Regions from separate parts of the Trujillonella humicola genome, predicted to be linked through region 1. Evidence: predicted binding sites of a transcription regulator. Region 1 holds the regulator's gene; each other region holds the start of a gene.
What was found. The regulator LexA, encoded in region 1, represses DNA repair genes until DNA is damaged. The targets are predictions, from matches to a motif close to TCGAACANNTGTTCGA.

Region 1 (7,422 bases):
CGCCGCGGTCGCCGCCGCGCTCGCCGCCGGCGACGCCGCGGCGCTCGCCGCCCTGGACGCCGAGGAGGGGGAGCGGCTGCTGGCCGCCGGGGTGCCCGTGTGGCGCGCGGTGGGCCAGGTGGTCGAGGGCCGCACGGTCACCGCGCGGCTGCACCACGACGCGGCACCGCTGGGGGTCGGCTACCTCGTGGCGTCCTGGACGGCGGCCCCGACGGCGTCGCCGACGGCACCGTGACCGGTCCGGCGCTACCGCCGGTGGTCGCCGTGGTGGGGCCGACGGCGACGGGCAAGACCGCCCTGGCCGTCACGCTGTGCCGGCGGCTGGGCGGTGAGGTCGTCAACGCCGACTCCATGCAGCTCTACCGCGGCATGGACATCGGCACCGCGAAGCCCGACCTCGCCGAGCGTGGCGGCGTCCCGCACCACCTGCTCGACCTGTGGCACGTGCGGCAGCCGGCGTCGGTGGCCGAGTACCGGGACCGCGCGCGCGCCGAGATCGACCGCCTCCGGGCGGCCGGCGTGCTCCCGCTGCTGGTCGGCGGTTCCGGCCTGTACGTGCGCGCGGTCCTCGACGAGCTCGACTTCCCCGGGACCGACCCGCAGGTGCGCGCCCGGCTGGAGGCCGAGCTGGCCGAGGTGGGGCCCGCCGCGCTGCACGCCCGCCTGGCCGCGGTCGACCCGGCCGCGGCCGCGGCGGTGCTGCCCGGCAACGGCCGGCGGATCGTCCGCGCCCTGGAGGTGGTGGAGCTGACCGGTCGGCCCTTCCGCGCCTCGCTGCCCGAGCCCCGCCCGCACTACCCGGCCGTGGTCGTCGGGCTGGACCGGGAGCCGGCCGAGCTGGACGAGCGGATCGCCCGCCGGGTCGACCGCATGTGGGCCGCCGGATTCGTCGCCGAGGTGGAGGCGCTGGCCGCCGAGGGGCTCCGGGAGGGCCCCACCGCGTCCCGGGCGCTGGGCTACGCCCAGGTGCTCGCCCAGCTGGACGGCGAGCTCTCCGCCGCGGGGGCGCGGGAGCGCACCGTCACCACCACCCGGCGCTTCGTGCGCCGTCAGCGCTCCTGGTTCCGGCGCGACCCCGCGACCAGCTGGTTCGACGCGGGGCGGCCCGACCTGGCCGACGCCGTCGCCGCGGTGATCACCGGCCGTACCCTGGACCGGGTGCGCGGCGGTGAGCCGTGCAGCAGCACAGCAGCGCCGCGCACGCGACCGGCGGGCGCCGGCGAGGAGGACCCGTGAGCACGCACGACCGCGTCCTGGTGGGGCACGGCACGGAGAACGACTTCGTCGTCCTGCCCGACCCCGACGGCAACCGCTGGCCGCAGGACCGGCTGGACGCCGCGATGGTCCGCCGGCTCTGCGACCGCCGCGCCGGCCTCGGTGGGGACGGCGTCCTGCGGGTCGTGCGCAGCATCCACGTCCCCGACGCCGCGGCGGTGCTCGGCGAGGACCTCGACCGCTGCGAGTGGTTCATGGACCACCGCAACGCCGACGGTTCCCTGGCCGAGATGTGCGGCAACGGCGTGCGGCTGTTCCTGCACGTGCTGGTCACCGAGGGTCTGCTCGACCGGGCCGCGTGCGCCGACGGGGTGTGGATCGGCACCCGGGGCGGACCGCGCCGGGTGGGTGCGGGGGACGACGGGACCTACTGGGTCGACATGGGCCCGGCCCGGGAGTTCGGCCGCGGCTCGACCGAGGTGGGCGGGCACCGCTTCGACGGGCTCGCGGTGTCGATGGGCAACCCGCACCTGGCCTGCCTGACCGACGTCGACCTCGACGCGCTGGACCTCTCCGGCCGGCCGGAGGTCGACCCGGCGCTGTTCCCCGACGGCGTCAACGTCGAGCTCGTGACCGTGCTGCGCGGGGCAGCCGAGGGCCGGGACGTCGAGGGCGCCGACGCGCACGTCCGGCTCCGGGTGCACGAGCGCGGGGTGGGGGAGACCCGCTCCTGCGGAACCGGTGCGTGCGCCGCGGCCTACGCCGCACTGGTCGCCGGTGGCGCGGCCGCCGGGACCGTCGTGGTCGACGTCCCCGGCGGCCGGCTGACCGTCGACGTCTCGCCGCAGACCACCGTGCTGCGCGGCCCGGCGGCCGTCGTCGCCGTCGGCGAGCTCACCGCCGAGTGGCTGGAGGGGCCGGCCGACCGGCCCTGACCCGCTCCCCCGATCAGGGCCGGTCGGGGGTGTCCGCCCGTGTCTCCGGCTCGTCGGTCGGCGCCTCGGGCTTGTCCGCCGGACCCACGTTGCCGGTGCCCCGGGGCCGTCCGCGGCCGGTGTCCTGGTCCGGGCCGCCGAACGGGTTGCGCGGCGGGTCGAGCCCTGCCGGGTCGCGGCCCGGGTCGTCCAGCCCCTCGCTGCTGCTGGTGCTCACGGGTGCCTCCTCGTGTCCGGTGTCCTCTCCCTGTCGGGACGGCCCTACCCGCACGGGGGCGGGATGCATGCGGGCTCCGCCGGCGTTGTACCCACCGATGACACGAGCAGTGATCTCCACGGAAGAGACAACTCAGGTGCCCGGGCGGAACGGGCATGCCACGCTGGAGCCGATGACCACCGCACAGAACCGCGCCGTGCTCGCCGACGCGCAGGACCGCGCCGAGCGTGCCGCCGGCGCCACCCCGCCCGCCGAGGAGGCCGTGCGTCCGGCCGGCCGCTGGGACGAGCCCGACGACACCACCGGGAGCTACGACCTCGAGCAGCGCGGCGCGCTGCGCCGCGTCGCGGGCCTGTCCACCGAGCTCGCCGACGTCACCGAGGTCGAGTACCGCCGGCTGCGCCTCGAGCGCGTGGTGCTGGTCGGGGTGTGGACCGAGGGCACGCAGGCCGACGCCGACCGGTCCCTGGCCGAGCTCGCCGCGCTGGCCGAGACGGCCGGATCCCAGGTGCTCGAGGCCGTCAGCCAGCGGCGCCCGACCCCCGACGCAGGCACCTACGTCGGCTCCGGCAAGGCGGCCGAGATCCGCGACATCGTCGCCTCGACCGGCGCCGACACCGTGATCTGCGACGGCGAGCTCACCCCGGGCCAGCTGAACGCCCTGGAGAAGATCCTCAAGGTCAAGGTCGTCGACCGGACGGCGCTGATCCTCGACATCTTCGCCCAGCACGCGAGCAGCCGGGAGGGCAAGGCCCAGGTCGAGCTGGCGCAGATGCAGTACATGCTCCCGCGGCTGCGCGGCTGGGGTGAGTCGATGTCCCGGCAGGCCGGTGGACGCGTCGCCGGTGGTGGCGGCATCGGCACCCGCGGTCCCGGCGAGACCAAGATCGAGACCGACCGGCGGCGCATCCGCTCGCGGATGAGCAAGCTGCGCCGGGAGATCGCCGGCATGGCGACCGCCCGGCAGACCCAGCGCTCCAACCGCGACCGCAACGCCGTGCCGAGCGTGGCGATCGCCGGCTACACCAACGCCGGCAAGTCCAGCCTGCTCAACCGGCTCACCGGCGCGGGCGTGCTGGTGGAGAACGCGCTGTTCGCCACTCTCGATCCCACGGTCCGCCGCGCGCAGACCGAGGAGGGCCGCGAGTACACCCTCACCGACACCGTCGGCTTCGTGCGCCACCTGCCGCACCAGCTGGTCGACGCCTTCCGGTCGACCCTGGAGGAGGTGGCCGCCGCCGACCTGCTGCTGCACGTCGTCGACGGGTCCGATCCCGACCCGGTCGGCCAGATCGACGCCGTCCACGTCGTCCTCCAGGAGATCGACGCCTCGTCGGTCCCCGAGCTCATCGTGGTGAACAAGGTCGACGCCATGACCGAGGAGGACGTGCTCACCCTCCGCCAGGCGCTGCCCGGCGCGGTGTGGGTCTCGGCGCGCACCGGGGAGGGCATCGAGCGGCTGCGGGAGATCCTGGCCGCGCGGCTGCCGCACCCCGAGATCGAGGTGGACGTGCTGGTGCCCTACGACCGCGGCGACCTGGTGGCCCGCGTGCACCGGGACGGCGAGGTGCTCAGCGAGAGCCACGAGTCCGGCGGCACCCGGCTGGCCGCGCGGGTCGACGGTGCCCTCGCCGCGGCCCTCGGGGAGTTCGCCGGCCCGGTCGCCTGACCCGGCCACCCCGTGCAGCGGCGCACCGGCCCGGCCGAGGTCACGATCGGGTCACGGCCGGGTACCGTGACCCGGTGACCAGCGGCGTGGTGCGGCGCTCCCTCCCGGCCATGCTCCGGCGACCGGTGCCCGAGCACCCTCCGGTCGTGTCCGCCGGCCGGCCGACGTGGTGGGCGGTCCTCATCGCGGTCGCCGTGGCCGCCCTCCTCACGCTCGACCTCCTGGGGCACGGGCTGACCGAGCGGGTGGACCACCGGGTGTCCGACCAGGTGGCGGAGTGGGGGCTGCGTGACTCGGCGGCCTACCAGCCGCTGTGGCTGGTCACCCAGATCGGCGGCCGGGGCACGATGCTGCTCGTCCTCGCCTGCCTGGTCGGCTGGCTCCTCGTTCGGTACCGCACCGTCGTGCCGCTGCTGCGCGTGGTGCTCGCGCTGGTGCTGCTGAGCGTGGTCGTCTACCAGCTGAAGTGGGGGATCGGCCGGACCGCGCCTGCCTTCGCTGGCGGCCAGTTCCTGCACCATCCCGACGGCGAGTCCTTCCCCTCCGGGCACGTGGCCAACGCGGTGCTGCTGTGGGGGGTGGCGCGCTGGCAGGCGGTCGAGTTCGGTCTGCCCGCGCGAGCCCAGCGCATCCTGTGGTTCTTCGCGGTCGTCGGCCCGGTGCTGTGCGGCCTGGCGATGATCGTCCTGAACTTCCACTGGGTCAGCGACGCGGTCGCCGGCGCCGCCGTGGGTGTCGTCCTGCTGGGCGTGGTTCACGCGGTGGACGCGCTGGTCCTGTCACGCTGGGTAGGTGCCGCACCGCGCCGATCGGACCACGGGGGTCCAGCGTCGCCGTGACGGCTCCGGCGCGTCCCGAGGCTCGGCCGGCGCGGGGCTCGCTGCCGCCCTCCTGACCGTCGGCGGGCCGGCGCTGGTCCTGTGCTCCTCGGTCGCGCTCGCACCGGCCGCGCTCGCCGAGGAGGCCGCGCCGGCGACCACGCAGTGCGAGATCACCGATCCCCGGCTGACGGAGCTGTCCGGCCTCGTCGTGGGGGCGGACGGCACCATGCTCGCGATCAACGACGGCGGTGACCTCGTGCAGGTCTTCGCCCTCGACCCGGCCTGCCAGGTGATCCGCGTGCACGAGGCGGACGTGGATCCCTTCGACCCCGAGGACCTCGCGGTCGGGACGGACGGCACGGTCTGGCTGGCCGACACCGGGGACAACACCGGCACCCGCGAGACGGTCGCGTTGATCGCCCTGCGCCCGGACGGCTCCACCGCCGTCCACCGGCTGACCTACCCCGACGGCCCGCACGACGCCGAGGCGCTGCTGCTGGCCCCCGACGGCACTCCCTACATCGTGACCAAGGAGGTGCTCGGCTCCAGCGACGTCTTCCGGCCGGTGGCTGCACTGGAGCCCAACGGCACCGTCGGGCTGGTCGAGGTCGCCTCGGTGGACCTCACCCTGACCGGCACCCCGGGCGGGCCGGTGGGCCGGGCCGGTCAGTTGCTGGTCACCGGCGGCGCGGTTGCCGCGGACGGTTCCGCCCTGGCGCTGCGCACGTACACCGACGCCTACGTGTGGCCGCTGACCGGCTCCGACGTCGTCGGGGCGCTGGCGGGCGATCCGGTCCGCGTCGCTCTGCCCGAGTCTCCGCAGGGCGAGGCGATCAGCTTCTCCGCCGACGGGACCGCGGTCGTCGTGGCCAGCGAGGGGCTCCCGAGCGTCGTCAGCGTCGTCCCGGTGCCGACGACGACCGCGCCGGCCGGCGCCACCGGAGCGCCGGACGGCTCGCTGGCCGACGTCCTCACCGAGACCGAGGACGGCGTCTCCCCGCTCACGGCCGGTCTCCTCGCCGCCGCCCTGGCGACCGCGATCATGTGGCTCGTGGGCCGGCGACGCCGCCGGAGCACGCCGCCGGCCGGGCCGACCCGCAGCTGACCCCAGCGCCGGACCTCACCCGGCCGGGCTCCAGGTCAGACGCGGCGCAGCACCGTCACCACACGGCCGAGCACCGTCGCGTCGTCGCCGGGGATGGGCTCGTAGGCCGGGTTGTGCGGCAGCAGCCACACGTGGCCGTCCTTGCGCTTGTAGGTCTTCACCGTGGCCTCGCCGTCGATCATCGCGGCGACGATCTCGCCGTTCTCGGCGGTCGGCTGCTGCCGGACGACGACCCAGTCGCCATCGCAGATGGCCGCCTCCACCATCGAGTCGCCGCTCACCTTGAGCATGAAGAGCGTGCCCTCGCCGACCAGCTCGCGGGGCAGCGGGAAGACGTCCTCGACCGCCTGCTCGGCGAGCACGGGACCGCCGGCGGCGATCCGGCCCACGAGCGGCACGTAGGTCGGCGCCGGGCTCGCGGCGTCCTCGGCGACCGGCGGAGGCGGCGCGGCCGCACCGGCGGCGGCGATCTCGCCGGGGAGCCGGACGTCGAGGGCGCGGGGGCGGTTGGGGTCGCGCCGCAGCCAGCCCTTCTTCTGCAGCACCGACAGCTGGTGGGCGACCGAGGAGGCCGAGGAGAGGCCCACCGCCTCGCCGATCTCGCGTACGGACGGCGGGTATCCGCGGCGGTCGATCGAGTCGCGGATGACCTCCAGGACGCGCCGCTGCCGCTGGGTCAGACCATCGCCGGCCTCGCCCCGGTCCGGAAAGGTCCGGACCTCCGCGGTGGGGGCCGACGGCGTGCCGGTCGCCGTGCCGCCCGCGCGGCGCGACCCGCCGCGCCCCCCCGACGTCCCGCTGCTGCCCGCCACGTCTCCTCCTCGCCGGCCGTCCGGTGACGGCTCGTCCGTCCGCCCCGCTCGCCCGGCCGCGGTCCTCGCCCGGCCGTTCCGGAGGCGTGCCCGGACGGTAGCGCGTTCGGGCCGGCTTCTCAAACACATGTTCGAAGTCGACCGTGTCGGGCTCGCTCCTGTCGGCGGGGTGCGGTAGACATCGCACAGACGTTCGATTCGAACGGCTGTTCGATGGGCCGCCGGTGCGCGGTGGCCGTCGTGGAGGAGGCGCGGGAGTGGGCACGGTGCGCGAGGCAGGGGTCTGCGGACGGTTGCACGGCGGAGGTGCAGTCCCGTCCGGCCGGCAGGGTGGGCCCGGTTCGGGGGTCGCCGGGCCCGGGCGACCGGGGAGCGAACGCGCGGCGGTCCGGTCGCGCGTCCGCCCGGGAGGCGCGCCGCCGCCGCGCCGTGACACCGTGCGGCCGGCCGCGCGGCCCGTTCCGTGGGCGGCGGCGACCGGCGCCGGGCGGGTGCGATCGGGCCGGCGGGTTCCCGCGCCGTGCGGGAACGGGCCGCTGCGACTCACCCGGCGTGGGCGGGTCGTGCTGACAGCGCTGGCCGTCGCGGCGTCCGCACTCGCGCTGCTCGTCCTGTCCGCGGTGCTGGGGAGCGGCAGCGGGCTCGAGC
Region 2 (7,422 bases), on a different contig from region 1:
CATCCCGACCTCGCGGGACAGTGCCGACAGGTACCGCCGGATCTGCCCGTCGTCGACCGGCCGGGCGGGGACGCCCTCGATGACCAGCCGCTGCCGGAGGATCTCCGGGGCGAGGTCGCGCCAGTCCTCCGCCGCCGTCGCGAGGGGGCGGTCGGCGCTGCGCAGCAGGCGGTGGCGGACGAGCTCACTGGCGGGGGAGGACGAGGTCACCCGATCATGGTGACCGGATCGCTACCCAGCGCGCTTGATCACCTACGGCGTGTCGCCGAGGGGAACGAGGGCGTCCGGAATGCCGTCAGTTCTGGCCGACACCGGAACTGAGCTCGGGGACCAGGGTCGCGCTCGGCAGGCCGGTGTCGGATGCCGCGAGCCAGACGAGGAAGTCGTCCACCGGCATCGGCCGGGCGATGGCGTACCCCTGGGCGACGTCGCAGCCCAGCCGGGCGAGCGTCGCGCTGGTCGCGAGCGTCTCCACGCCCTCGGCCACCAGGCTCAGGCCCAGCGCGTGGACCAGCGCCACGGTGTGCTCCACGATCGCGGCCGCGCGAGGGTCGCGATCGACGTCCGCGGTCAGCGAGCGGTCCAGCTTGAGCTCGTCGGCGGGCAGGTGCCGCAGGTAGGCCAGCGAGCTGTAGCCGGTGCCGTAGTCGTCGATCGAGGTCCGGACGCCGAGCCGGCGCAGGTCCCCCAGGACGGTCCGGCCGCGCTCGGGATCGGCCATGAGGTTGTCCTCGACGAGCTCCAGGGTCAGCGCCGCGGTGGGCAACCCGTGCCGGGCCAGGGCGGCGGCGACCTTCTCGGGCAGGTCGAGGTCGGTGACGTTGGCGGCCGAGAGGTTCACCGAGACCGGCACCCGGCGGTCGGCCCACCAGCGCGCGGTCGCCGCCAGCGCCAGCTCGAGCACCCGGTCGGTGAGCGGCCGCAGGAGGCCGGCCTGCTCCGCGGCAGGGAGCAGGTGTGCGGGGGAGAGCAGCCCCCGGGCGGGGTGGTTCCACCGCACCAGGGCCTCGGCGCCGACGACGCTGCCGTCGCGCAGGTCCAGCTGCGGCTGCAGGAAGACGACCAGCTGGTCGTCCACCTCGAGGGCGGTCCGCAGCTCCTCCATGGTGCGCAGCCGGTCGCTGCCCGCCGTGCCGGTGACGGGGTCGGGGACGTAGACGTGCACGCCCTCGCGGGCGCTCTTGGCGCTGTACATGGCCACGTCGGCGCAGTGCAGCAGCTCCTGCACGGTCGTCGCCGGGGCCGGGGTCGTCGAGACGCCGATGCTGACCCCGACGTGCAGCCGGACGCCGGTCACGGTGAAGGGTTCCAGCAGCAGCGCGCGCAGCCGCTCGGCGAGGACCTGCGCGGTCTGCACGCCGGTGTCCGGCAGCACGATGCCGAACTCGTCACCGCCGAGCCGGGCGAGCACGTCGTCGCGGCGCAGCGCGCCGCGCAGCCGGGGGCCGATGAGCCGCAGCAACTCGTCGCCGGCGGAGTGCCCGAGGCTGTCGTTGACCTCCTTGAAGCCGTCCAGGTCCAGCAGCAGGAACGCCGCGGGCCGCTCGACGGTGGCCGTGGCGACCACCTGCTGGGCGCGCTGGAGCAGCGCCCGGCGGTTGGCCAGGCCGGTCAGCTCGTCGGTCCGCGCCTCGCGCTGCACCTGGTTGAAGCCGCGCACCTCGTGGAAGGTGACGCCGATGCGGGCCAGGCCGGCCAGCACGCAGCCGATCGCCAGCCAGGCCGAGACCGGCGGCATGGGGTGTGTCCAGCCGGTGCCCAGGACGACGAGGCTGGCGACGATGCAGGCCAGCGGCAGGGCCAGCAGCCGCCACCCGAGGCGGGAGCTGCGCGGCCCGGGCACCGGGACCGGCCGCTCCGTGGCGCCTGCGGCGGCCGCCGCGGCGAGGACCACGCAGACCAGCCAGCCGAGCTCGAGCGGGCCGCCGTCGACGTAGGCGTCGTGCATCTTCAGCGCGAAGAGGACGATGTCCGAGGCGCAGATGAAGAACAGCCCCACGGCGAGCAGGGCCAGGGTGCGGTCCAGGCGCACGCCGAGGATCGAGCCCACCGCGACGAGCACGCCGATGAGCAGCACCGTCGTCGCGGGCGGGAACAGGTCCGCCGCGGCGACCGTGGGCTCGCCCGGTGCGGGGTAGAGGTAGGGGCCGAGCACGAACGCGACCCCAGCCGCCAGGCTGCCGAGGCCGCCGATGAGCCCGTCGAGCCACATGCTCGGGTGGAACCGGTGCACCCGCGTGCGGATGAGCACGAAGATCGGCACGTACATGCTGATGTAGGCGGCGAAGGAGACGGCCACCGCCGGCGTCGACACCGGACCGTTGCCCTCGAGCCCGGACGACAGCACGCGCAGCGCGTTGCCGATGCCGCCCAGGGCCAGCGCGGTCGCCAGCCCCCACCACGCCCACCGCTCGGAGGGCACGCGGCGCGCGGCCGCGACGCAGGCCGCGGCCGCGGCGAGGTAGGGCAGGTTGTAGAGGACGACGTCGAAGGTGCGGTCCCACGCCGCGCCGGCGGGCCGCCACACGACCCCGACCGCGAAGAGCGCGGTCAGGCCGATGGTCAGGTACAGCAGGCGCACGGGTCGCCGCGGCGCGGGGACCCTCGGTCGCTGCCTCAACATGGAGAGGTCATCGGCGCCGGGGGGCCGGACCTGCAACGGAGCCGCTCCACCCTCACCCCGAGGGGTGAGCCGCGGCTCGCGATCGGCCACCCCTCTCCCATCGGCGCGAGGAACGGTGCGCTGGACCCCCCGTCACCCGATCGAGCGCGTGCCGGTCGGGGGCGGCGGTCGCCGTCCGGGCGGTGGCAGGGTCCCCGGGCTCTCGTGACGGACGTCGGAGGAGGCCAGCGGAGGTCCCCCAGGGAGCCCGGTGGACCGATGCCTCGGCGGGGGAATCAGCACCTGGACCCGGCTCCGATCGCCCTAGCCTCACCGCATGACCCGTTACAGGTTCCTCGACGCGATGGGTGAGGTCGTGGCCGAGCAGGAGTTCGCCGAGCACGCGCTCGCGCTGGCGTGGGCCGAGGACGAGGCGGACGAGGACGTCCAGCGTGTGGAGTACCTCGGGCCCGAGGGCGACTGGCGTTGGGCGGGGGCACTGGGAGGGTGATGCCGCGCCCGCGGTGACCGTGCCTCGGAGCCCGCTCGGAGTCGTCCGTCCTGGCGGATCGGGACGCGCGCCTCTGCCCCGCGGCCGGCTTGCCGCGGGGTGCAGGGGTGCAGTGGGTCAGACGCGCAGGGGTGGGTGGACGACGATCTGGGTGCCGTCGGGGCGGTAGGTGCGCCAGCGCCGGCCGGGTGGTGCGGTGTCGTCGCGTTCGACGCGGTAGCCGTGGTGGACCTTGGTGTGGTGGCGTTCGCACAGCAGCCCGGTGTTGTCCAGGGAGGTCTGGCCGCCGAGGGCCCAGTGGATGAGGTGGTGGACGTCGCAGAACCAGGCGGGGGCTTCGCAGCCGGCGAACACGCAGTGCCGGTCTCGGAGCTCGACGGCCTTGCGGATGTGCGCGGGCACGGTGCGCTGGGTGCGGCCGACGTCCAGGGGTAGCCCGTCGGGGTCCAGCACGATGCGGGTGACGGTGGCGTCGCAGGCGAGCCAGCGGGCGGCCGCGGCGGAGATCGTGGCGCCGGTTCCGGTGCGCGCCGCGCCAGGTGAGGGAGCCGGGTCGACCAGGTCGCTCAGCGGCAGGGTGGCGAGCAGGTGCGGCTTGACGGTGCGCAGCACCGGCAGCTCACCGGAGGCCAGGGCGTTGTCGGCCAGCTGGACCAGGGCGTCGGCGGTGCGCTGTGCGCGGTCGCGCAGGTCTCCGGCGCAGCGGGAGGCGGCCTGCACCGCTTCCAGGGCGGTGGCGAGTTTCTGCCCGCCGACGGGGTCCAGGGTGCCGCCGAGGGTCCAGTGCCCGTCGGGTTGCTGCACCAGGTGCGCCGACCGCTGTGGGGTGGGGTCGGGTTCGGGGCCGTCGGTGTCGAGCTTGGCCAGGTAGGTGCCGACCGCCGACTGCAGGTCGCGGTGGGTGCCACAGGTGGCCACCACGACCAGGGCGGTCTCGATCTCGGCCAGGTCGATGCCCTGGGCGTCGGCCAGGTCCCGGTTCACCGGGGTGGCGATCTCGGCGATCACCTCCACCTGGTCGGCGCCCAGCAGCCCGGCGGCGAAGGCTGCGGCGGTGGCGGGCAGGTGTTCCAGCGCCCGGCCGTGGCCGACCAGCTGCGACGCCCGGGATCCGGACAGCCGCACCACGCCGCGCAGCCAGGACTGCGCGGTCTTGGCGGCGTCGTGCTCGACCGCGCCGCGGACGTCGATCCGGCGCACCACCCGGGTCAGCTCGGCCTCCAGCCGGTTGGCCGCCGCGGACAGCTGGCGGGCGTGGTCCAGCAGCGCTCCGTCCGGGAGGCCGTCCAGGTCCAGGGCGGCCAGGGCGTCCAGTGCCGATTGCAGCTCGCCCACGACACCCTCCCGACCGGCTAGAACGTGTGTTCGATTCTAGCGCCCGGAACCGGGTCGACCAGGAGATTTCCCCAGGTCAGCGACCTGTCCACAGATGCTCGCCACCTCTTGACGCGGAGATCGGAGCAGGCCCGGAGACCAGCGCGCGAGGACGCCCGCCAGGTCCGGCGGCGGTTCCCCCGACCGCGGTCACGCGGGGGCGCGCTGGGGAGCGGCGGCGACCGGGACCGCGACGGGCTGCGAGGGATCCGCCCGCCGGGCGCGCGGCCGCAGCTGCACCAGTACGACCGAGGTCAGGACCAGCAGCCCACCGGCCAGCTGGACCGGGGTGAGGAACTCCCCGAGCGCGAGCGCGGCCAGCGCCGTGGTCACCACCGGCTCGGCCGTGGAGAGGGTCGCGGCGGTCGACGGCCCGGTGCGGCGCAGGCCGGCGAAGAACGCCAGCATGGCCACGACGGTCGACACCACGGCGATGCAGCCGATCCACAGCCACCCGGCCGCGGGGAGCGCCAGGTCGGCGCCGCCGGTGAGCGCGTTCCGCAGCGCGAGGGTGGCCGCCGCTCCGGTCATGACCAGGGCGGACAGGACCACGGGCGGCACCCGGTGCACCGTCGTGTCGGCGACCAGGATGTAGACGGTGTAGGTGGCCGCGGCGCCGAAGGCCATGGCGACGCCGGCGGCGTCGAAGCGCAGCCCGCCCGCTCCGGCGAGCACCAGCAGCGTCCCGGCCGATGCGACCAGCACCGCCGCCGCCCGGGCCCGGGTGAGCCGGTCCCGGCCGAGGAGGACGGCGACCACCGTGACCAGTGCCGGGTAGACGTAGAAGACGAGCGCGACCAGCGAGGCGTCCACCCGCTCGAGGGCGGCGAAGTACAGGCCGGCCTGGGTGACGTAACCGACGGCGCCCAGCCCCAGGCCGACGACGACCACGCGGCGGGGGAGCGACCCGGCGCGCGGTCGGCCGGGCTCCCGGGGTGCCCGCGTGCCGGGCAGCAGGAGCAGGACCAGGCCCAGCAGCAGTGCCGCGAGGGAGAAGCGCAGCAGCAGCAGCGTGCCGAGCGGCACCCCCGCCGCGAAGGCGAGCTTGCCGAAGACAGCCATGGCGCCGAAGCAGGCGGCCGACACGAGACAGAGCGCAGGACCCACGCCGAGGAGCATCGAGGCCGCGACGGTTCAGGTCCAGTGACCATTCCTGGATCGGATACGTCAGCATCACTGCATGGACGTCCTGGACCTGCGCCGGCTCCGCCTGCTGCTGGAGCTGCGCGAGCGCGGAACCCTCGCCGCGGTGGCCGCGGCGCTGGCCTACACGCCCTCGGCGGTGTCCCAGCAGCTCGCCGTGCTGGAGCGGGAGGCCGGGGTGCGCCTGCTCGAGCGGGCCGGCCGGGGCGTCCGGCTGACCGACGCCGGCCGGTTGCTCGCCCGGCACGCCGACGTCCTGCTCTCGGCGGCCGACGCGGCTCGGGCGGACCTCGCGTCGCTGACCGGTGGGGTGCGGGGCACGGTGCGGGCGGGCGGCCTGCAGTCGGCGACCCGGCGGGTGCTCATCCCGGTGGTCGCGCGGCTGCGGGCCGAGCACCCGGAGGTCCGGGTCGAGGTCTCCGAGCTGGAGCTCGAGCAGGCGCTGCCGGAGCTGCGGCTGGGGGCCCTCGACGTGGTCGTCAGCGACGAGTACGACGGGCACCCGCGCCCCCGCCCGGGAGGGCTGCGCTTCGACGTGCTGCTCGAGGAGCCGCTGCGGCTGGTCCTGCCGGCCGGTCACGCGGCCGCGGAGGGCGGGGGTCCCGTCGCGCTGGCGGACCTGCGCGACGAGGTCTGGGTGGCCTCGGCCGCCGGCACCGGCCACCACGCGCTCGTCGTGGGCGCCTGCCGGTCGCTGGGCTCCTTCGACCCCGACGTCCGTCACCGCAGCAACGACGCCGACGTGCAGCTGGAGCTGGTCCGCAGCACGGGCGCCGTCGGGCTGCTGCCGGCGCTCACCCTGCCCGGGGCGGACCGGTCGCTCGCGGTCCGGGACGTCGCCGAGGCCGCCGTCCGCCGCCGGTTGGTCCTCGTCACCCGCGACAGCCCACCGGCCCCGCCGCTGGACGCCGTCCTCGCTGCGGTCGGGGAGCAGGCGCGCCGGCTGGCGGGCACGTGACGCACCCGGCGCTCAGCCGGGCAGGCCGATCAGCAGCACCGCGTTCAGGGTCAGGATCAGCGCGGTGACCACGACGGCGACCACGGTGGTGACGCGCCGGTTGACCAGCTCGCCCATCACGTCGCGGCGCCGGGTGAGCAGCAGCAGCGGCACCAGGGCGAAGGGGATGCCGAACGACAGCACCACCTGCGACACCACCAGCGCCCGGGTGGGCTCGACGCCGAGCGCCAGGACGGCCAGCGCGGGGAACATCGTCAGCGCCCGGCGGAGGAACAGCGGGATCCGGCGGCGGAGGAAGCCCTCCATGATCACCTGCCCGGCGTAGGTGCCGACGCTCGAGGAGGCGAAGCCCGAGACCAGGAGGGCCATCCCGAAGAGCAGCGCCGCGGGGCCGACGACGCCGAAGCCTTCGTAGGCGCCCTCCAGGACGTCAGCCCCCAGCGACGAGCCGGCGAACAGGGACGCCGCCACCAGCAGCATCGCCGCGTTGACCAGCCCGGCCAGCCCCATGGCCACCGTGACCTCGGTCCGCTGTTCGCGCAGGGCCTCCCGCCGCTGCGGCACGGTACGGGCGCTGGTGGTCTCGGTGACCAGGGCGGAGTGCAGGTAGATGGCGTGCGGCATGACCGTGGCGCCGAGGATGCCCGCGGCGAGCACGAGGCTGCCCAGGCCGTCGATCCGGGGGACCAGCCCGCGCGCGGCCTCGCCCCCGTCGACGTCACTGCTCACCAGCAGCAGCAGGAAGGCGACGACGATCATGCAGAAGTAGGTGGTGACCGCGTGGATGTAGCGCCGGTCGCCCGGTGCCTGGAGCGCGAGCAGCATGAAGGCCCA
Region 3 (7,422 bases), on a different contig from region 1:
ACCGGCCGACCACGTGGCGGCGCTGGCCGTGCGGGACGGCGTGGTGTGGCTGGTGCCGGTCGACCGCGGCCTGCGGCTGGACCGGATCGACCCCGTGACCGGGGAGACGGCCTCCTCGGCCGAGCTGTGCGAGGACGGTCCGGGATCCGGCGGGGCGCTGGCCGTCACCGCGACGACCGTCTACCTCGCCGGTGAGTGCGGGGCCGAGGAGCGGCTGTGGGAGTTCGCCGTGACCGCCGGGGGCGCGCGGTGAGCCGCCCCGCCGCGGCGCTGCCGGCCGCCCTCGCCCTGGCGCTCGCCGCCTGTTCCGCCGCGCCGGACCCCGGCAGCGCGCTGCCCGACCCCGGGCCGCCGGAGCCGGTCGCCACGGTGCCGTACGCGGGCGAGCCCGAGCTGCCCTCCGAGCTGACGGTCACCGCGGACGGCCGGGTCCTCCTCGCCTCCGGCAGCGTCTCGACGGACTGGGTCACCGTGGTCGAGGACGGCGTCGCTGGCACCCCGGTGCAGCTGCCCCGGGAGAGCGACGCGCCGCGCGTGCTGGTCGTCTCCGGCGACCAGGTGCTCGCCGGCACCGTCACCTACGACGACCGCAACACCGCCGAGGGCTACGCCTTCACCGTGATCGACGCCGCCACCGGGCGGGTCACCGGGAGCCGCCCGCTCACCGGCTGGCCGGCCGGGGACGACCCCACCCCGACCGGGGTCAGCGAGGCCGACGGTGCGGTCACCGCCGACGGCCGCGTGGTGCTGGTCGGCTCCAACCCGTCGAACACGCTGCGCACGCCACCGCGGGTGACCTGGGTCGACCCGGCGACCGGCGCCGTCCTGTCCTCGGTGCCCCTGGACGTCTCGGGCCTGGTCGGGGACGTCGAGCACGTCGACGTCGAGGACGTCGCGGTGAGCCCGGACGGCTCGCACGTCGCGCTGGTCGTGCGGCTGCTGGCCGACGACGGCCTCGAGGAGACCGTCGCGGTGGTCCTGCTGGACGCCGGCCTCGCCCCCGTCGGGCCCCCGTTCGTGCCGATCCCCGGCGCGGAGCTCGAGTCCACCTCGGACCTGGCGGTGGCGGTGGACGACGACGGCACCGCCTACACCGCCGTGCGCACCGGGGAGGACCGGACGACGGTCGTCGCCGTCCGCGCGGGTGAGGACGAGCCGCGCGAGCTGGTCGTCGTGCCCACCGAGGTCGACGACGTCGCGGTGGCGGGGGGCGCGGTCTGGCTGTCGGGTCACGGCGACCACGCCACGGTCACCCGGGTGCGCCTGGCCGACGGGGCGGTGCGCACCGGGGACCCGCTGTGCGGTGCCGCGGGCGGGCCGCTGGCCGTGGGCGGGGATCGCGTGGTCCTCGGCTCGCGCTGCGAGGGCGTCCTGCTGTGGGAGTTCGCGGCCGGCTGAGCCTCAGCGGGCGCGCGGTCCGGCGGGCGTGCGCGCCGCCGGGCGGCGCGGCCCGGGCGCGCGGCGGGCCGCCAGCTCCACCGCACCGACTCCGGCCGCGGCCACGACGAGGCCCAGCACGCCCCAGAGGACCAGCGAGACCCCCGCGGTCGTCGCCTTCTCGGTCTCGGCCCGGACGAGGCCGGTGGCGAGGACGAGCAGGGACACCGTGGCCACGATCGGCGCGATCCAGCGGCCCATCCGTCTCACCTTCCCGTCCGCTCGGCTGCCCGCCCACGGTCCCCCACGACCGCGCGCCCGTCCAACCCGGTCGGCGACGCACCCCGGCGCCCTCGCGCACGGTGAGCGGCCGCCGACCGAGCGCGCACGCACCGGGGGCGCGGCGCGCATCGGGCCGCCGGCCGCCGTGGCGAAGAGCGGCGGGGAGTTCTCTCGGGACGCGTGCTGTGTCAACGCGCTGCCGGGATCTGTGGACAGGTCGCTGACCTGGGGATATCTCCTGCCCGACCCGGTTCCGGGCGCTAGAATCGAACACACGTTCTAGCCGGTCGGGAGGGTGTCGTGGGCGAGCTGCAATCAGCACTGGACGCCCTGGCCGCCCTGGACCTGGACGGCCTGCCCGACGGTGTGCTGCTGGACCACCTGCGGGAGGCGGTCACCGCCGCCCACCGCATCAGCGCCCACGTCACCCGCATCGCCCGCCGGGTCGACGCCCGGAGTGCCAGCGAGCACGACGGCATCCCGACCGCACAGGCCTGGCTGCGCGGACACCTCGCCGTGTCCGGCGCCTTCGCCGCCCGGGTGGTCGGCCAGGGCCGCGCGCTGGAGCACCTGCCGCTCACCGAGGGCGCCTTCGCCGACGGCGACCTCGGCGCCGACCACGTCCAGGAGATCGCCCGGATCGCCGAACCGGCGAACCTGACCCGGGCCACCGCGCAGGGCATCGACCTGGCGCAGGTGGAGGCCGCGCTGGTCACCGTCGCCGTCCACGGCACCCACCGCGACCTGCGCCTGGCCGTCGCTGACTACCTGGCCAAACTCGACCCCGACGGCCCCGAACCCGACCCCACCGAACAGCGGGCCTTCACCATGGTCCAGCACCCCGACGGCAGCTGGACCGTGCGCGGCACCCTCGACGCCGTCGGCGGGCAGAAGGTCGCCACCGCCCTGGAAGCCGTCTCCGCCGCCTCCCGCACGGCCGGGGACCTGCGCAGCCGCGCCCAGCGCACCGGCGACGCGCTGGTCCAGCTGGCCGACAACGCCCTGGCCTCCGGGCAGCTGCCGGTGCTGCGCACCGTCAAGCCGCACGTGATCGCCACCCTGCCGCTGAGCGACCTGGTCGACCCGGCGACCACACCAGGCGCGGCACGCACCGGAACCGGCGCGACGATCTCCGCCGCGGCCGCCCGCTGGCTGGCCTGCGACGCCACGATCACCCGGATCGTGCTGGACCCCGACGGGCTACCCCTGGACGTCGGCCGCACCCAGCGCATCGTGCCGGCGCACATCCGCAAGGCCGTCGAGCTGCGCGACGAACGGTGCGTGTTCGCCGGCTGCGAAGCCCCGGCCTGGTTCTGCGACGTGCACCATCTCGTGGAGTGGTCCCTGGGCGGGGAGACCTCGCTGGAGAACTCGGCGCTGCTGTGCGAACGGCACCACGCCAAGGTCCACCACGGCTTCCGCGTCGAACGCGACGACACCGCACCACCGGGCCGGCGCTGGCGCACCTACCGCCCCGACGGCACCCAGATCCTCATCCACCCACCCCTGCGCGTCTGAGCACCGCACCGCAGGAGCCCCGACCACCCGAAGACCCGCCACCCCGCCACCGGACCCCGGTCGCGGGGCACCGGCGCGCGCCCGGTCCCCTCCCGGGCGCCTCGGCGAGGCGCGAGGCGAGCCGCACGGGAACGATCAGTGCCGGACAACGATGAGTCCCGAGGCCGGCGGCGGTCTCCACCGCGGCAGTCGACCGAGCAGACGGAGCGCAGCGATGGCACGGACCCGCATCCACAACCTCTCCCTCTCCCTGGACGGGTTCGCCACCGGGGAGGGCCAGTCGGCCGAGGCGCCCTTCGGGCACGCCGGCCACCGGTTGCACGAGTGGATGATCGCCACCCGCTTCGGCGCACCGATCCTGGGGCGCGAGGGCGGCAGCGCCGGCGCGGACGACGTGTTCGCCCAGCAGCACGAGCCGGGGATCGGCGCCGAGATCATGGGCGCGAACAAGTTCGGCCCCCCGGGCTGGCAGGACGACCCCGGCTGGACGGGGTGGTGGGGCGAGGACCCGCCGTTCCACACCCCGACCTTCGTGCTCACCCACCGGCCGCGGCCGCCGATCGAGAAGGCCGGCGGGACGACGTTCCACTTCCTCGACGCCGCACCGGCCGAGGCCCTGGAGGTCGCGCGGGAGGCGGCGGCGGGTCGGGACGTGCGCATCGGCGGCGGGCCGACCGTCGCCCGGGACTTCATCGCCGCGGGGCTGGTCGACCACATCCACCTGGTGCAGGTGCCGATCGTGCTCGGCCGGGGCGTGCGCCTGTGGGACGGCCTGGAGGCCCTCGAGGCCGGCTACGACGTCGAGGCGGTCTCCACGCCCAGCGGCGTCACCCACCTCACGTTCACGAGGTCGTGACCGCACCGACCCCCGGGCGGGTGCGGCTCACCGAGGACCCCGGCGTCCGGACGAGGTCTCCGACGTCTCCCGGGACCCGAGGACGCCGGTCCGGCTGAGCTCCTCGGCGACGTCGACGAGCTTGTGGTTGGTGTCCTGGCTGACGGTCGCCAGCAGGGCGAAGGCCTGCTCGGGGGTGATCTTGTACCGCTCCATGAGCACGCCCTTGGCCTGGCCGATGAGGTCCCGGCTGGCCATCCCCAGCTCCAGGTTGCCGATGCGCTCGACCTGGGCCAGCGCGACGGCCGCGTGGCTGGCGAACAGCAGCCCGACCCGCTCGGACTCGTCGTCGAAGGCCCCCGGGCGGCGGGCCAGGAGGTTCATCGCGCCCAGGTCGTTGCCGCGGACGAACAGCTGGACGCACAGGGCGCTGCGCAGTCCCTCCTCCGCGGCCCGCCGGCCGAGTTCCGGCCAGCGCTCGTCGGTACCCAGGTCGTCGACCCGGATGGTCTCGTGCTCGTACATGGCGTCCAGGCACGGGCCCTGCCGCGTCGCCTGCTGCAGGTCGTCGAAGTGCCGCGCCACCCTGCTGGTGGCCGCCGCCGACACCACGCGCCGGCGACCCCCCACGAGGCTGATCGTGGCCTCCTCGGCCCCGGCGACGGTCCCGGGCACGGACGCCACGAGCAGGTCGAGCACCGCCGGCGCGCCGGCCTCCTGCTGCAGCTCCCGGGCGAGGTCCGCCATCCGCTGTGACAGGTCGTCCCGCACCGCCCCGCCGCCGGCGTGGATCGACGGCCTCCCGCGGGACCCGGGAGGCGGAGGTGTCGCCTGGCCCATGCGGCCCAGGGTGGCACGACGGCCGCCCGCGTCACAGGGGTGTGCAGAGGTGTGCAGAGGCGACCCCACGCGCCGCCTTCCTGACCCGTGGGGCCTGACCCCGCGCCACGCCCGGGCACGGCTGGGGGCTGCACCCAGCCCACCACCCCGGCGCCCCCGGCACCAGGGGCGCCGCGCGACGACCTCGGCGGGGTCGTCGCGGTCGGTGCGCTCCCAGCCGAGCCTCTGCTCCGGCACCCGGTCGTCGCTCGGCCGGGTCGGCCCGTCGGGAGGCGGACCCTCGTCGGCGCCGTGCCCGAGCCGGCGCAGCAGCGCGGCCACCTCCTCGGCCCGACGTCCGCTCGCCGCCCTCCGGCAGCGCGTCCGCCACGACGCGGAGCGCCCGGCCGGCGCCCGCTCCTCCTCCTCGAGCAGACCGAGGTCGGAGGAGTCGAGCAGGAACGGCACGGCAGGTGCGCCTCGCGGCGCCGGCCACGCACCGCGACCGAGGGCGTGGCTCCCCCACCGAGCGGCCGGTCCGGCCGCCGTCAGTCGGCGCGCGGGATCCCGCAGCCGCCGCCGGAGCATTCGCACCCCGCGCACCCGGCCGGCTGCGGCGGGGCGGGGCGGGCCGCCGCGGCGCGCAGCCCGGCCGAGCCGGCGACCAGGACCAGGCCGAGCACGGCGACGCCCAGAGCGGCCACCAGCGTGGCGCCGCCGCGGGCTCGCGCCCAGTCGGTCGCCAGGCCGGCGCCCACGAGCAGACCGGTCACGAGCACCGACCACACCAGCGCGACCAGCCCGCCTCGGCGGGCGACGCCGCCCCGGGACAGCAGCAGCAGGGAGAGGGCCAGCAGGCCCAGCGGCGCGCCGACGAGCAGCACCCACCCGGCGAGGGACCCGGGGACGGCTGCGACGGCGAGCGCGGCGACGCCGGCGACGGCGGTGCCGGCTCCCAGCCCGCGCGCCCGCGGGTCGAGCCGGGCGCGCGCGGTTCCGGCGACGAGGGTGGCGCCGCGCACCGCGCCGAAGAACCCGAGCGCGGCCAGCAGCAGCCGGGCACCGCCCGCGGTCCAGACGGCGGCCACCACCGCCACGACCACGAGCGCCGCACCCGCCGCCAGCCACCGGGGCCAGGCCCGCCGTGCGACATCCGGGTCCGCCTGTGCCGCCGTCCTCACCGTCGTGCTCGCCACCGGGCCAGTGTCCCCCACCGGCGGCAGCTCGCCGGCGACCGGCAGCGGTGTCCGCCGCCACCCCACCGGTCGACCGGCCGGCGCTCGCCGGGCGAGGTGATCTCCGCTGTGCCAGATTCGATCCGCACGGGGGCCTCGAGACAGGGGAACGGGATGAGCGTCGGGTCACCGATGAGCGCGGCGGGCCGCGCCGGTTCCAGCGACGGGCTGGAGAACCTGGCGCGGGTGGGGCTGGTCGCCTACGGCGTCGTCCACCTGTTGATCGCCTGGCTGGCGCTGCAACTGGCGTGGGGCGGCGGGGGTGGCGAGGCCGACCAGTCCGGCGCCCTGGCGACCGTGGCGGACTCCACGCTCGGCAAGCCGCTGCTGTGGATCATCGCCGTCGGCATGATCGCCCTGGCGGCGTGGCAGCTCGCCGAGGTGCTGCGCTGGCGGTCGGGGCTGTCGGCGTCCGGGGATGCGCGCAAGAAGGCCGTGGGCAAGACGGTCAAGTCCGTCGCCAAGGCCGTCGTCTACGTGGCGCTGGCGATCCTCGCGATCCGCTTCGCCACCGGATCGGGCGGGTCCAGCTCGCAGCAGCAGCAGGAGCAGACCACCGGCATCTTCGGCTGGCCGGCCGGCCGCTGGATCGTCGCGCTGATCGGGCTGGTGGTGATCGGCGTCGGGATCTACCACCTGGTCAAGGGCTTCACGCGCAAGTTCCTCGAGCAGATCGACCTGGCCTCGGCCTCGCCCCGCACCCGGCGGGTGGTCGAGAAGGTCGGGCTGGTCGGCTTCCCGGGCAAGGGCATCGCCCTCGGGGTGGTGGGCGGACTGTTCGTCTACGCCGCGATCACGTTCGACCCGGAGAAGGCCAGTGGGCTCGACGGCGCGCTGCGCACGATCCTCGACGCGCCGTTCGGCCAGTTCCTGCTCACCCTCGTCGCCCTCGGCATCGCTGCCTACGGCGTCTTCTGCCTCATCCGGGCCCGGTACCCCGAGCGCACGTGAGCGCCGGGCCCCGGGGCCTGCTCACCCGGGTGACCGGCGCGGTGGACCGGGCCCGCGAGGTCACCGACCACCCCGGGCTGCGGGCCCTGGCCCGCGCCGGCCTGGTCGCCTACGGCGTGCTGCACCTGCTCATCGCGTGGCTCGCCGTGCAGACGGCCCGCGGGGTCGCCTCCGTCGACGCGGACCAGACCGGCGCCCTGCAGGCCGTCGCCGTCGTGCCCGGCGGCCGGGTGCTGCTGTGGGTGATCGGGCTCGGGCTGCTGTCGCTGGCCGTGTGGCAGGGCGGCGAGGTGCTGCTGTGGTGGCACGGCCTGCTCGACCCCGACCACCGGCGGCGGACGGCCCTGGTCTGCGCCAAGTGCCTGGTCAAGGCGGTCGTGTACGCCGCGCTCGGGGTGACCGGCC

Region 2: ACK586_RS03680 (HNH endonuclease signature motif containing protein) is a predicted target of LexA. The motif match lies at 4,467-4,482, and genes of this name have one in related genera.
Region 3: ACK586_RS19690 (HNH endonuclease signature motif containing protein) is a predicted target of LexA. The motif match lies at 1,926-1,941, and genes of this name have one in related genera.

What each region holds. Positions count from the first base shown of each region.
Region 1 is NZ_JBJNRJ010000032.1:376-7,797, reverse strand. It holds gene ACK586_RS15795 (class III extradiol ring-cleavage dioxygenase family protein) at 1-235, shown strand, start outside; gene miaA (tRNA (adenosine(37)-N6)-dimethylallyltransferase MiaA) at 232-1,236, shown strand; gene dapF (diaminopimelate epimerase) at 1,233-2,150, shown strand; gene ACK586_RS15780 (hypothetical protein) at 2,164-2,367, opposite strand; gene hflX (GTPase HflX) at 2,540-4,036, shown strand; gene ACK586_RS15770 (phosphatase PAP2 family protein) at 4,111-4,875, shown strand; gene ACK586_RS15765 (SMP-30/gluconolactonase/LRE family protein) at 4,829-5,962, shown strand; gene lexA (transcriptional repressor LexA) at 5,998-6,774, opposite strand; gene ACK586_RS15755 (LysM peptidoglycan-binding domain-containing protein) at 7,338-7,422, shown strand, end outside.
Region 2 is NZ_JBJNRJ010000004.1:76,679-84,100, forward strand. It holds gene ACK586_RS03665 (S-adenosylmethionine decarboxylase) at 1-210, opposite strand, end outside; gene ACK586_RS03670 (putative bifunctional diguanylate cyclase/phosphodiesterase) at 296-2,581, opposite strand; gene ACK586_RS03675 (hypothetical protein) at 2,940-3,113, shown strand; gene ACK586_RS03680 (HNH endonuclease signature motif containing protein) at 3,231-4,448, opposite strand; gene ACK586_RS03685 (DMT family transporter) at 4,638-5,594, opposite strand; gene ACK586_RS03690 (LysR family transcriptional regulator) at 5,668-6,588, shown strand; gene ACK586_RS03695 (Nramp family divalent metal transporter) at 6,601-7,422, opposite strand, start outside.
Region 3 is NZ_JBJNRJ010000049.1:11,568-18,989, reverse strand. It holds gene ACK586_RS19705 (hypothetical protein) at 1-253, shown strand, start outside; gene ACK586_RS19700 (hypothetical protein) at 250-1,398, shown strand; gene ACK586_RS19695 (hypothetical protein) at 1,402-1,638, opposite strand; gene ACK586_RS19690 (HNH endonuclease signature motif containing protein) at 1,960-3,177, shown strand; gene ACK586_RS19685 (dihydrofolate reductase family protein) at 3,392-4,033, shown strand; gene ACK586_RS19680 (GAF and ANTAR domain-containing protein) at 4,061-4,852, opposite strand; gene ACK586_RS19675 (hypothetical protein) at 5,380-6,027, opposite strand; gene ACK586_RS19670 (DUF1206 domain-containing protein) at 6,181-7,017, shown strand; gene ACK586_RS19665 (DUF1206 domain-containing protein) at 7,014-7,422, shown strand, end outside.